Regions from separate parts of the Rothia sp. 11254D007BW genome, predicted to be linked through region 1. Evidence: predicted binding sites of a transcription regulator. Region 1 holds the regulator's gene; the other holds the start of a gene.
The links. Region 1 encodes HrcA, which represses chaperone genes, less so after heat shock. Its sites were predicted from a motif close to TTNGCACTCGNNNNNNNCGAGTGCNAA; they were not measured.
Positions count from the first base shown of each region.

Region 2: the regulator HrcA is predicted to act here: its motif matches at 3,676-3,702, upstream of groES (co-chaperone GroES).

Region 1 covers NZ_JBPWPK010000001.1:653,761-662,245, forward strand. Annotated here, with positions in the region: gene lepA (translation elongation factor 4) at 1-1,062, shown strand, start outside; gene hemW (radical SAM family heme chaperone HemW) at 1,062-2,312, shown strand; gene ACEE43_RS03025 (DUF4870 domain-containing protein) at 2,401-2,817, opposite strand; gene ACEE43_RS03030 (DUF3097 family protein) at 2,976-3,833, opposite strand; gene hrcA (heat-inducible transcriptional repressor HrcA) at 4,011-5,003, shown strand; gene dnaJ (molecular chaperone DnaJ) at 5,050-6,180, shown strand; gene ACEE43_RS03045 (16S rRNA (uracil(1498)-N(3))-methyltransferase) at 6,189-6,947, shown strand; gene ACEE43_RS03050 (PhoH family protein) at 7,030-8,130, shown strand; gene ybeY (rRNA maturation RNase YbeY) at 8,135-8,485, shown strand, end outside.
Region 2 covers NZ_JBPWPK010000001.1:94,279-100,393, reverse strand. Annotated here, with positions in the region: gene ACEE43_RS00480 (acyltransferase family protein) at 1-1,419, opposite strand, end outside; gene groL (chaperonin GroEL) at 1,633-3,228, opposite strand; gene groES (co-chaperone GroES) at 3,284-3,571, opposite strand; gene ACEE43_RS00465 (MFS transporter) at 3,836-4,672, shown strand; gene ACEE43_RS00460 (class I SAM-dependent methyltransferase) at 4,839-6,115, shown strand, end outside.

The DNA of each region.
Region 1 (8,485 bases):
GTGGGCGAGGTGGGCTACCTGATTACCGGTGTGAAGGACGTCCGCCTGTCCCGCGTGGGTGATACCGTTACCGGTGCCCACAAGCCTGCCGCAGAAGAGCTGGGTGGCTACGAAGACCCCAAGCCCATGGTTTTCTCTGGTCTCTTCCCGATTGACGGCTCTGACTACCCGGCCCTGCGTGACGCCCTCGATAAGCTGCAGCTCAACGACGCCGCCCTGATTTACGAGCCTGAGACCTCTGCGGCTCTAGGCTTTGGTTTCCGCTGTGGCTTCCTGGGCCTGCTTCACCTTGAAATTGTGCGTGAGCGTCTGGAACGCGAGTTCAACCTCGACCTGATTTCTACTGCCCCCAACGTTATCTACGATGTGGTGGCTGAGGACGGCACCGCCCAGCGCGTGACTAACCCCTCCGAGTTCCCCGAGGGTAAGGTCGCTACCATTCGCGAACCGATGGTAGCTTGCACCATCATTGCCCCGAACGAGTTTGTGGGCGCGATTATGGAGCTGTGCCAGTCCCGCCGCGGCACCATGGGCGGCATGGACTACCTTTCCCAGGATCGCGTGGAACTGCGCTACCGCCTGCCCCTGGCCGAAATTGTCTTTGACTTCTTCGACCAGCTCAAGTCCAAGACCCGCGGTTATGCTTCTCTGGACTGGAAGTTTGACGGTGAGGAAGAAGCCGATCTGGTCAAGGTCGATATTCTGCTGCAGGGTGAGAAGGTTGACGCTTTCTCAGCTATTACCCACCGCGATAAGGCCTACTCCTACGGCGTGATGATGACCGGCAAGCTGCGCGAACTGATCCCTCGTCAGCAGTTCGAGGTGCCGATTCAGGCTGCTATCGGTTCCCGCATTATTGCCCGTGAAAATATCCGCGCTATGCGTAAGGACGTTCTGTCTAAGTGCTACGGTGGCGATATTTCGCGTAAGCGTAAGCTGCTGGAGAAGCAGAAGGAAGGTAAGAAGCGTATGAAGATGGTGGGCCGTGTTGAGGTCCCCCAGGAAGCCTTCATCGCTGCCCTGTCCTCCGGTGAAGAAGGTAAGGACAAGGGCAAGAAGTAATGCCAGCCCAACCCCTGGGCGCTCCGGCCCCCTTGGACGGCAGAATCCCCGCTGATTCTGCCGTCCTCGGTCTTGAGCGTGATTTTTCTCTCTACGTGCACGTGCCCTTCTGTTCGGTGCGGTGCGGTTACTGTGATTTCAATACCTATGCCACCGAGGATTTCGGCAACGGGGTGGGTTTGGGCACTTATGCCGAGGACGCGATCGCTGAGTTGCGTTTTGCCCGGAAGGTTTTGCAGGAGTCGGGCGTCGCTGACCGTCTGCTCTACTCGGTCTTTTTTGGTGGGGGTACCCCCACCAAGCTGCCGGCAGCTGACCTTGTGAGGATTCTGCGCGAAGCGGTTGAGCTGTTTGGTGTAGAAGAGGGTGCTGAGGTAACGACCGAGGCCAACCCCGACTCGGTGACCCGTGAGGACCTTGAGACGCTGAAGGCCGGTGGCTTTACCCGGGTGTCCTTCGGTATGCAGTCGGTGGTACCTGAGGTACTTGAGGTGCTTGATCGTACCCACACTCCGGCGAATGTTCCCAAGGTGGTTGCCTGGGCCAAAGAGGTTGGGCTGCAGGTGTCGGTTGATCTGATTTACGGGTCACCGGGGGAGAGTCTGGCCCAGTGGGAGCAGTCGGTGCGGGCTGCGGTGTCGTATGCCCCCGACCATATTTCTGCCTATTCGCTCATTGTTGAAGAGGGTACCAAGCTAGCTGCCCAGATTCGGCGGGGTGACTACACCATGCCCGATGAGGACCTGATGGCAGATATGTACCTGCTGGCTGAGCAGATTTTCAATGAGGCCGGCTACCACTGGTACGAGGTGTCGAACTACGCCAAGTCACCGGAGTACCGTTCCCGCCATAACTATGCCTACTGGCGCAACCAGGACTGGTGGGGAATTGGCCCCGGCGCCCACTCGCATGTAAACGGCACCCGCTGGTGGAACCTCAAACACCCGGTACCCTATGCCAACCGAGTCCGGACTGGTCAAAGCCCGGCTGCTGCCCGCGAGGTTTTGGGGGAGCAGACCCGTAGGTTTGAGGACATCATGCTACAGGTCAGGGTCATTGACGGCCTAGATATTTCCCGCCTGCTGGAGGGTGGCGATGCTGCCCGAATCGAGGCGTCCCTGAACTGGCTTGAGGGGCAGGGTTTGATTGACCCCGAGGCGAGAGCAGGCGGACGAGTGCAGCTCACCCTCCAGGGGCGCCTGCTGGGCGACGCGGTGACCAGGGAGCTCCTCCCCGATATTGACAGCTAACTGCTTTTCCCCACCAGGGGAAACGATAGGGGGCGGTCTGACTCAGCTGAGTCAGACCGCCCCCTTCATGTTCTAGCAACCCGGGTGCCTACTTACCGCGGCGAGTGAGCTTGCTGAAAAGACGGGTATTGCCCTTGTACTGGTAGGGGTTGCCGCGGGTTACCTTTACACCGGCGATCAGAGCTGAGATAGCCAGGTAGGTCCAGGCCAGGGCAGCAATCAGGCCAAAGAGCCAGCCGATAGCCGGAATGTTGCTGAGCATAATAGAGACGGCCAGAACCAGGGTGGGCAGCAGGGTGAAGTCGAGAGCTTCACGGGATTCCTGCTCGGTGAAGGGGCCGCGGCCTCGGTAGAGGTAGTAGATGACGGCCGCGGGAATACAACCTAGCACGCCCCCAAAGTGTGCAGCGGTTGCGATATTGCGGTCTGCGCTAACAGACAGGTGTGCAGCGGTTGCAGGTGACCCCTTGTAGGCGGTCGAGGAAGGTGCTGATGCGGTCTTCAAGAATTCTTCTCTTTGAGGTTGAAGGGCGAATGAGTGATGCGCAGGCTTTTAAGCCCACCAGTCACAATTTTAGTCAAAGCCGGGGGAGGGCGGTATATGTGAAGCCTGCGAATTTATGGGGGAGCAGGACGATATTTGTCACACTGCCTGTACCCGCTCTAGCCTGCTGGCCCGTCAAGGGTGACGAAGTCAATGAGGTGTTCTACCGGCCCTAAGAGACTTGGTTCAAGGTCGGTGTAGGAGTTGACCCTCTTGAGAATGGAATCCCAGCCAGCGCGGACGTCCTCGGGGGTCTCTGCCGCCCGCCCGAAACGCCGCAGTATGCCGGTCTTCCAGTCTTCCCCGCGGGGAACCTCGGGCCAGGCCTGTAAGCCCAATACCTGGGGCTTGACGGCCTGCCAAATATCCACAAAGGGGTGGCCCACAATCAGCACGTTATCGCGGGCACCTGCCACAGCCATAGCCTCTTGCGCGATGCGCTCTTCCTTACTCCCTGCCACCAGGTGGTCTACCAGAATTCCGAGTTTGCGGTGGGAGGCCGGGCCAAAACCTGTAACCGCTGCGGCGAGATCGTCAACCCCGTGCAGGGGTTCCACCACGATACCCTCAACCCGTAGGTCGTGGCCCCAGACCTTCTCAATAAGCTCAGCATCGTGCACGCCCTCCACCCAGATACGGCTGGCCCTGGCCGTCCGTGCCGGAGCGTTCTCCACCGCAACCGACCCCGACCGAGAAACCTGCCGTGTAGCGGTCTTAGGTTTCTGTTGAGGTTTGGTTAGATCAATGCTGCGGCCCTCAAGCAAAAAACCCGGGCCCAGGGGGAAGAACTTGATACGGCCCCGCCGGTCTTCGAGGCCCACTTGAGGGCCGGACGCCGTAGCCCGCAGGGTCACTGCCGCCCCCACAAAGCCGGTGGCGGCGTCCTCTAGCACCATGCCGGGGGCAAGAGGTACCTTGGGCAGGGCAGGACGGTGGGAGGTGAGGTCAGCCTGACCCCAGGTATCGCGGTAGTCCATCGGTGTGTCTCTCACTCTCTCATCCAGGGGCATTAGCCGTCAGCGTATCGAGTTCTGATTCTAGTTCAGTGGTATTAGAGTTAACGGGTAACTTAGCACTCAAGGTCATCAAGTGCTAACCTAGCCCCGCAGACCTCTTCGCCCACCAGGCGAAGACCTATGAGCCCAGGAGGTGCCGTGAACCACCCGAGACGCTTGCAAGTTCTGCAAGCCATCGTCGAAGAATACGTGCACACCCGTGAGCCCGTGGGGTCTAAAACCCTGCTTGAGCGGCATCAGCTGGGGGTTTCCAGCGCCACCGTGCGTAACGATATGGCGGCCCTCGAAGAGCAGGGCCTGATCCAGGCCCCCCACGCCAGTGCCGGGCGGGTGCCCACCGACCGGGGCTACCGCCTTTTCGTTGACCAGATATCGTCCCTACAGCCTCTCTCTGACGCTGAAAAACGGGCGATTCGAACCCTTCTCGATAGCGCCGAAAGCGTTGATGAGATGATGAAGACCAGCGTGCGTCTACTCTCATCGCTCACCCACCAGGTAGCTATGGTGCAGTACCCCACCGGCCCGGCTACCAGCGTGCGCCATATCGAGCTGGTTTCCCTCTCCAGCACCACGGTTCTGCTGATTCTTATTACCGACTCCGGCCAGGTAAACCAGCGCACCCTCACCCTTGCCCACAACCCCGAAGAGCTTGCAGTAGCCCGCCAGCAGCTCCTTGACCTCTACGCCAACCGTACGCTCGACAGCATAGCCGCAGCACCGGCGTCCGCCCCCGGCAATAACCTGCTCAGCCCCCTCACCGAGGCCCTGCACCTACTCGCCGCCCAGGGTGCCTCTTCTCAGGTACTGATTGCAGGTACCTCCTACCTTGCCGCCTCGACCGTAGATTTCAGGGGCAGCATCGCCCCGGTGCTCGATGCCCTAGAAGAGCAGGTTGTGCTGCTGAAGTTACTCACCGACCTAGACCACGATGAACGCGGATTTGCCGTGAGTATCGGCTCTGAGAACCGCAGCGAATCCCTAGCCGAAACCTCGGTCGTCGCCAGTAGCTACGGGCCCGGGGGAGCTGCCCACGTGGGAGTCGTTGGCCCCACCCGCATGGACTACACCAGCACCGTCTCCAAGGTCAACGCCGTAGCCCGCTACCTATCCAAGATTTTGGGCCAGGCCTAGCCCTGCGCCTACCCCCTTTAAACCAGCCCATCGAAAGAGAGAACCAGTGAGCAGTCACTACGAAACCCTCGGCGTCTCACGCGATGCCAGCCCCGAAGAAATCAAGAAGGCCTACCGTAAGAAGGCCCGCCAGTTGCACCCCGACATCAACCCTTCGGAAGAAGCTGCCGAGGAGTTCAAGCGCGTCTCCCTCGCCCACGATGTGCTCTCTGACCCCGAAAAGCGCCGCATCTACGACCAGACCGGCAACGAAAACGGCACCGCCGGTGGCTTCGGTGCAGGAGCAGGCGGCTTCGGCGGGGGCTTTGGCGGCTTCCAAGATATCTTCGATACCTTCTTCAACTCTGCCCCGCGCGGCCCCCAGAGCCGCGTCCGCCAGGGCCAGGACGCCCTCATCAACGTCAAGATCGACCTCAAAGATGCCGTCTTCGGCACCAACAAGCCCATCACCGTTGATACCGCCGTTACCTGTGACCTCTGCAAGGGCGAAGGAACCGCCGAGGGCACCCACCCCGAAACCTGCGACACCTGCCACGGCCAGGGCTACATGCAGCGCCAGGTCCAGTCAATTCTGGGCACCGTCGTGCAGCCCGTTGAGTGCCCCACCTGCCGCGGGTTCGGCACCGTCATCAAGCACCCCTGCGCTGAATGCTACGGCGAAGGCCGCGTGCGGGAACGCAAGCCCCTCACCATCAAAATTCCCGCCGGCGTCACCAATGGCGCCCGCATCCGCCTGGCAGGCCAGGGTGAAGCCGGTACCGCAGGCGGCCCCAACGGCGACCTCTACGTTGAGCTGCGCGTCAACCCCGACCCCACCTTCAGCCGGGACGGCGATGACCTGGTAGCTACCGTCGGTGTGTCCATGACCGCAGCGGCCCTGGGCACCACCATCACCCTCGACACCTTCGACGGCCCCCAGCAGGTACAGATTCCCACCGGAACCCAGTCAGGTGACGTGGTCACTCTCAAGGACCTGGGCGTCACCCACCTGCGCGGCGGCGGCCGCGGCGACATCCGTGTGCAGATTGAGGTACGTACCCCCACCGACCTCACCGAGGAGCAGAAGAACCTGCTCAAGCAGTTCTCCGAGCTTCGCGGCGAAGACCTGCAGGTTAGCGAAACCGTCACCCATAAGCAGGGCGGCTTCTTCTCCCGCCTCAAAGACCACCTCAAATAGGACGACCCATGAGCAACGCTGTCTACTACATCGAACCTGACGAGCTGGCTGCCCTGACGCCAGGTGCCACCCTGCACCTGACCGGCGACGAGGGGCACCATGCCCTCGTTAAACGTCCGGAGCTCGGGGAAGGGCTCGACGTAGTAGACGGTGAGGGCAACCGCGCTATCACCCGGGTTACTGAGCTGGGTCAGGACGGCCCCGTGCTTGAGGTCCTCGAGCTCACCGAAGATACGGTGGGGGTAGAGATATACCTTGTGCAGGCCCTGGCTAAGGGGGATAGGGATATCCAGGCCATTGAGATGGCCACCGAGCTGGGTGCCCACGGTATTGTGCCCTGGAGCGCCGACCGGTCTATTGTGCGCTGGAAGATGGAGCGGGCCGTCAAAGCACGGGCAAAGTGGCAGAATACGGTGCGGGCAGCAGCTAAGCAGTCCCGCCGGGCCCTGCTGCCCCCGGTCTACGAGCAGCACTCAACCGCAGATTTAGCCGACCTTGCCCACGAGCTGGGGGAGGACGGCCTCTTCCTGGTTCTCCACGAGCAGGCAGACTACCGTCTCACCCAAGCACTTGAGCGGCACCTGACCGATCGGGTGAAAGAGGTCTACTTCATCGTGGGCCCCGAAGGCGGTATCAGCCCCCGAGAACTCGACCTGCTCGCAGAAGCCGGGGCCCACACGGTACTGCTTGGCCCAGAAATCCTCCGCAGTTCTACCGCCGGTGCAGCCGCTATTTCTGCCCTCAACGTTGCGCTAGGACGCTGGTAAACCCCGTTCTGCTACAGGTAAAGTAAGAACTACCGCGTACGCTTTGTATTTCAAGGAGCTCTGACAGCCCGCACGGGCATCTATGACTACCTCATCTACGGCTAGCAGCCGCCCCCTCTCTGTTGCCCGCACCTTCTCCTTCCGGTCAACCGAAGAGATGGTCGCGGTGCTTGGCCCCCACGACGGAAATATCACCCTCATCGAGCAGGCCTTTCCCGGGCTCACCATTCGCCCTAAGGGGCTAGACGTCATCGTTACCGGTCCCTCAGAAACCGTAGCCACCACCGTCCGTCTGCTGGCTGAACTCACCATTTTGGTAGAGAACGACACCCAGGTCACCGGCGAGGTGGTCAAGCGCATCATGGGCATGATGACCGCCAGCCTCTCCCACCCAGCTACCGCGATTAGCCAGAATATTCTGAGCTCCCGGGGCAAGAATATTCGCCCGAAGACCATTAACCAGAAGTCCTATGTCGATGCTATCGATGCCAACACCGTGGTCTTTGGCATCGGCCCGGCAGGTACCGGTAAGACCTACCTGGCCATGGCCAAGGCGGTACAGGCCCTCCAGTCAAAGGAAGTCAACCGCATCATTCTGACCCGCCCCGCTGTTGAAGCTGGCGAGCGCCTAGGCTTCCTACCCGGGTCGTTGAACGAGAAAATTGACCCCTATCTACGCCCGCTCTACGATGCGCTGCACGATATGTTGGACCCCGAGACCATTCCCCGCCTGATGGAGGCCGGGACCATTGAGGTGGCGCCCCTGGCCTATATGCGCGGTCGTACCCTGAACGACGCTTTTATTATTTTGGACGAAGCGCAGAACACTACGGTGGAGCAGATGAAGATGTTCCTGACCCGTTTGGGCTTTGGGTCGAAGATGGTGATTACCGGTGACGTCACCCAGGTGGACCTGCCCGGTGGTCAGTCCTCAGGTCTGAAGCAGATTCGTCAGATTCTTGAGGGTATTGACGATATCCATTTCGCGGTTCTGCAGGCTGAGGACGTGGTACGCCACTCCTTGGTCTCGGATATTGTAAGTGCCTACGATAAGTGGGATGATGCCAAGACCTCGATGGAGCGCCGCCGCAATCGCAAGGTCAAGCGCCAGACCATTGAGGCCGCGGCCGAAAAGCTGCTGCAGCAGTCAGGTATTGATGTAACCCCCGAAGAGAAGGCCTAGCCCTGTGAATATTGAGTTTGATATTGAAGAGCCCGGCGCAGAGGCGAGCGACTTTGTGCGTGAGTCTTTTGAGGCTGTTGATACCGGTGTGCTGGAGAAGCTTGTAGCCCATGCCTTTGCCCATATGAAGGTCTCGCCTGAGACTGAGCTGTCTATCGCTATTGTGGGCGAAAGCGAAATGGAGCGCATCCACATCGATTGGATGGACCTGCCCGGCCCCACCGACGTGATGAGCTTCCCCATGGACGAGCTCACCCCCGGCACCGACGACCAGCCGGCCACCGGCGTCCTCGGTGATATTGTCCTGTGCCCGCCCGTTGCCGCCCGTCAGGGGGCGGACGCCGGCCACAGCACC
Region 2 (6,115 bases), 560 kb from region 1:
AACGGCCAGCTCGGGGGTCACGTCAGTGCAGGCTGTGCCCAGGTCAGCCCAATCCGCATCGAGCACGGCACGGATGGGGATGACGGGGGCGTCTTCTTCCCCTGTGTACTCGTAGTCGGGCTGTAGCACTGCCGCCCCCACGTTATTGAGGGTGCGGTTAGCTTCAGCTTGCTCGGCCTGCCGGTAGATGGATGACTGCCAGGCGTAGGAGGGCCCTAAAGCAAGGCCCATGCATAGCGCACCGGTCACTAGCCCCGCTGTCATGGACCGGTTAGGTAGGGCCCAGTCCCGCAGGGGCTTTTCGACCAGCTGGGTCAGAGCCCAGGCGATAACACCCGAGAGAAGAAGCAGGCCAAGCCCAGCCCAGAACCCTGCCTTTTCCTGGCGGGTCTGGGATAGGTAGAACACGAGAATGGGCCAGTGCACCAGGTACAGGGCGTAGGAGAAACCTCCCAGGGCCAGCAGAGGTTTGGCGGTGAGGAGTTTTTCCGGCCCGAACCGGGTGCCTGTATCTCCGGCGATAATGACGAGCGAGGCCGCCAGGGTGGGCCACAGCGCCACATAACCGGGGAAGGTGCCGTTGACGTCCAGCACAAAGCCGCAAGCGATAATTGCCGCAATCCCAGCCCAACCCAGCACCGCACGCACTAGCGGCGGTAATTTCAGGACGGGCAGCCAGAGAGCCACCAAGGAGCCCAGCGCGAACTCCCACAGGCGGGCCTCGGTTTCGAAATAGGCCGCCTGCTGGTTAGCAGCGGTGACCTCAATCGAGTGGGACAGGGATAGCACAAAGAGGGCTGTAAAGGCACCGCTTAAAGCCCAGCGGGCAGAACCCCTCATACGCTTACCCAGCGCCAGGGCGAGGGCAACCATCAGCATCGGCCACAGTACATAGATTTGCCCCTGGACCGATAGCGACCAGAAATGGCGGAAGGGGGAGGCCAGGGAGGTATCGGCTGCGTAGTAGTCCACCGCGTTCTCGATCGACCAGTTGTTGTGCTGGTACAGAATCACGGCCTTTGCCTCATCGGCAATCGACAGCCAACGCTCTGCCGGAATAAAGAAGTAGGTGCCCAAGAGGGTCAGAACAACGGTAATAGACGCCAGGGGCAGGAGACGTTTAAAGACATGAACCCAATAGGCCACCAGAGTCTTCAGGCCGAACCAGGTGCCGGGCCCTACCAGCTTGCCCTGCTCAATCTTGCGAGCAAAAGAGCCGGTCAACAAAAACGCCGAAATCAACAGGAAGACATCGACACCGCCCGATACACGACCAAACCAGAAATGGTAGGCGGCAACCAGCAGGAGGGCGAGTGCGCGCAGCCCCTGGATCTCGGGGCGCCAGGTGCGTTCTGCTGAACGAGTGACGGTTGCGATGGTGCCGGTGACTGGTTTGGCCTCGGTTACTGGGCGGGGCACTGCGGTCTACCTCCTTTGCTGACAATCGTCTGGTGCCAAAACGTCGGTTGCTGAGGGGTAACGGGCAGGATGACACCAAGTTAAAAATGTTACTCTCGGTGGCTGGAAATTTGCTTTAAAAAGCAAATCCCGCCCTTACGGTGTTAGTCACTGCAAGAGCGGGATGTGCTGTACCCGAAAGGGGCTCCGGGTAAGGAGCCTTAGAGAGGGGCCTTACTTAGCTTCGTCCTCGTCCTTTTCCTCGGGCTTTTCGACAACCAGGGTCTCGGTCGTCAGCACCAGAGCAGCGATGGACGCTGCGTTTTCCAGGGCTGAGCGGGTGACCTTGACGGGGTCGATGACGCCGCGGGCGATGAGGTCCTCGTATTCACCGGTTGCGGCGTTGAAGCCGTGACCGATGGGCATATCTGCCACACGGGAGGTAACCACGTAGCCGTCCTCGCCGGCGTTCTCCGCGATCCAGCGCAGGGGCTGGACCAGGGCGCGGCGGACGATGTCTACACCCACCTGGGCATCGCGGGATTCGAGCTCAACGCCGTCCAGGGCTGCCAGAGCGTGAACCAGGGCGGTACCGCCACCTGCGACGATGCCCTCTTCGAGTGCTGCGCGGGTGGAGGACACGGCGTCCTCGATGCGGTGCTTGCGTTCCTTGGCCTCAACCTCGGTAGCAGCACCCACCTTGATGACGCCCACGCCACCGGCCAGCTTGGCCAGGCGTTCCTTGAGCTTTTCGCGGTCCCACTCGGAGTCCACGCGCTCAATTTCGGCGCGGAGCTGGTCAACGCGCTCAGCAACAGCCTCAGAAGTACCGCCACCATCAACGATGGTGGTGTTGTTCTTGGTGACGGTCACGCGGCGGGCTGAACCGAGCTGATCCAGGGTGACGGCATCCAGGGAAATACCCAGTTCACCGGTAATAACGGTGCCGCCGGTCAGGATAGCCAGGTCCTGGAAGATTGCCTTACGGCGGTCACCAAAACCGGGTGCCTTCAGGGCAACAACATCGAGGTTGCCGCGCAGCTTGTTAACGACCAGGGTGGAGAGGGCTTCGCCGTCCACGTCCTCAGCGATGATGGTCAGGGACTTCTTAGCCTGAACGATCTTCTCGAGCACGGGCATAATCTCAGCCACGGTTGAAATCTTGCCCTGGTAGAGCAGAATGGCGGTGTTCTCGAGAACAGCCTCAGCACGCTCCGGGTCGGTGACAAAGGAGGGTGAGAGGTAGCCCTTATCGAACTGCATACCCTCGGTTACTTCGAGTTCAATCTCGGTGGTGGAGCCGTCCTCGATGGTGATGACGCCATCCTGGCCCACCTTGCTGAAGGCTTCAGAGAGCAGTTCACCGATCTGGGGTGACTGGGCAGAAATAGCTGCTACGTGGGCAACTTCTTCGCCGGTTACCTCGCGGGCGTTAGCCAGCAGGCGCTCTGAGACCAGCTTGGTGGCGGTCTCGATGCCGCGCTTAACCTCACCGGGGGCAGCACCCGAGGTGACATTGCGCAGGCCCTCAGAAACCAGAGCCTGGGCCAGGACGGTTGCGGTGGTGGTACCGTCGCCAGCAACATCGTTAGTCTTGGTAGCTACTTCCTTAGCAAGCTGGGCACCCAGGTTTTCGTAGGGGTTTTCCAGTTCAATCTCGCGGGCAATAGATACACCGTCGTTGGTAATGATGGGTGCGCCCCACTGCTTATCAAGCACCACATTACGGCCGCGGGGGCCCAGGGTCACCTTGACAGCGTTAGCAAGCTTATCAACGCCTGCCTGCAGGTGCTTACGCGCATCATCATTGAATTCAAGCTGTTTTGCCATGAATCCTTACTTCTTTCTCGTGTTTCGTGTTGTATTCGGTAGAAACAGCGAAAACTTAGGAAACGACAGCCAGTACGTCGCGGGCTGACAGAATCAGGTACTCAGCGCCACCGTACTTAACCTCGGTGCCACCGTACTTGGAGAAGATAACGACATCGCCTTCAGCTACGTCAACGGGGATGCGGTTGCCCTTGTCGTCGATGCGGCCGGGGCCAACAGCGATAACCTTAGCCTCCTGGGGCTTTTCCTTAGCGGTATCGGGGATGACCAGACCTGATGCGGTGGTCTGCTCTGCTTCAACGATCTGAACGACAATGCGGTCTTCGAGGGGCTTGATAGCCATGATGAGGTACTCCTTCAAGTGAGGTCTCAGCGTAAAACGTACGGGGTAACCATGACGCGCTAAGAAAGCCAAGTCGGTATCGTCGCGGTGCTACCGACTGCCTTTTAGCACTGTCAGCGGTCAAGTGCTAACTAAAACTTTATTCCCCTCACCCCCGGCGGGCAAGATAAGGCGCAGGTTTCGCAGACAGCGCACCACCAGCATCACCACTGATGTGCAATAAAATACAGGTTGAAAGCCCCCAAGCCCGGCAGAAAGGCAAACATGCTCAAACTCATCTTCTGGCCGGTACTCGTCCCCTCCTTCCTCTTCGCAGCCGGCTTCGGGGCCGTCGTGCCCATCCAAATCATTGCAGCTATCAGGCTAGGAGCCTCACCCGAACTCGCCTCCCTGCTGGTAGCCGCCGCGGGCGTCCTCGCCCTCATCTGCACCGTCCCGGTAGGGGCAGGCATCGACCGTGTAGGCGACAAACGCGCCATGACACTGGCAACCCTCAGCGCCGCTGCCGCCCTTACCCTCTCGGCGCTCTCCCTCGCCCTACCCCTGGCAGGAGCTCTGTGGCTCTACTTTTTCGCCCACGTTGCCCGTGTGCCAGCCACCGTCGCCTGGGGGCTCGCCCGGCAATCCGTACTAGCTGAAACGGTACCAGCGGACGACCGCGGCAAAGCCATGACCGCCCTCGGCGGCGCCCAACGAGCAGGTGCCCTCGCCGGGCCCCTCGCCTCAGCCCTCCTCCTTCTCTGGCTCCCCCTCTGGACGGTCTTCCTCTTCGCCCTCGCCCTCGTCGTCGCAGCCACCCTCTGCCTGCGCATCCGCAAACTCAACCAACGTTTCGACACCGCCACCAGCACAGCCCGCTCAAACCGCACCGAAGAAGACCTCGCCCTAGCCGTCCGCTGGCCCGCAGTCTGGGTCGCAGGCCTCGGCATCATCACCCTCGCCATGAGCCGAGTAACCCAACCCATCGTCGCCGCCCTCTGGGGCCTACACCTGGGGTGGAGCGACTCCCAGATCGCCCTAGCCATCGCCCTGGGCGGAGCTGTCTGGGCGCTTGCCACCCAGCCCATCACAAAGCTACCTACGGGGAGAAAAGGCACGTAAGAGGGGCGGGGGAGACCCGCTTGCGCCGACTGACCCTCTCGGGCTCGCCCTGGGGGCTCGCCCGATTCACGCCAGCCCCAGCCAGTCGGCTTTCAGCGGGTCTTTCCCCGTCCCTCCTCTTTCTGAACCAGCGGGTCTTCCCCACCCAAACCTTTAAACTGGACACATGACCTTTTTCCCCCGCGCCGGTGCCCACCCTTTCTCAGCCGACCAGCTAGCAACCCTTGACCAGCTCGTCCCCTACAACCCCGCTGACTCCCTGCAGGCGGTCTCCAAGCTCCGGGCTCAGGGCATCAGCGCCGAGGACTCATCAGCCCTGCTGACCCAGGCCCGTCTTCGCACGCTGGGGGCTACCAAGTTCGGGGAAGAAGCCTCGCACATGCTTTTCACCGAGGCCGGCTATGAGCAGGCAACCCGCGCCGCCGTCGCCGACCACCACGCCGCCCGCTTCATCGAGGCCGGACTTACCTCAGTTGCTGATTTAGGCTGCGGCCTGGGGGCAGACTCCCTCGCCTTTGCCCGCGCAGGTTTAGCGGTGACGTCCGTTGAGCTCGACCCCGCTACTGCAGCCCTGACCGCCCACAATCTCTCCCCCTACCCGTCCGCCCAGGTGCTCGTGGGCAATGTAGAACAGGTTGAGCTCGAAAAACTCACCACCGTGAGCGGCGAGCGCGTCGCCGCTCTCTGGCTAGACCCAGCCCGCCGAGAGATTGAAGGTGGCTCTACCACCTCCCGCCTTTTTGACCCCGAAGCTTTCTCCCCACCCTTTTCCTTCCTGCAGAAGCTGGCGGCAACCGGTATTCCTATGGGGGTCAAGCTAGGCCCGGGCCTGCCCCACGAGGCCATTCCAAACGGGGTGGAGGCCGAGTGGGTCAGCCACGGCGGGTCCGTGGTTGAGGTGGTGCTCTGGTTCAATGCCCTAGCCCGCCCCGGGGTTGCCCGGTCGGCTACAGTGCTGGGGGCGGACGCCACCACCCGGCAGGTACTGGGGGAGATAAGTTCACCGCTTGCAGCGTCAGCTGATGAAGAGCCGGTTGAGGTCACTGAACTGGGCGCTTACCTGATTGAGCCCGACGGCGCGGTAGTACGGTCTCATCTGGTGGCAGACTTCGCACGATCAATCGGGGCTACCCTGCTTGATGAGAATATCGCCTACCTGACCTCAGACTCACCCGCCCCTAGCCCGCTAGGTCGGGCCTACCGCGTCCTGGGTACCATGCCCCTCAACGAGAAAAAGTTGCGCCGCTGGGTCAAAGAGCAAGGCATTACCGCCCTGACCGTCAAAAAGCGGGGAGTCGATGTGGTTCCTGAAAAGCTCCGGGCCACCCTACTCGCCGGGGTGAAAAAGAAAAAGGGAACTGCCGCGAAAGAAGCCGTTCTCATCCTGACCCGGTTGGGCGAGGGCGCAGCCTCCCAGCGCCTGGCTATCTGGGCTGAGCCAGC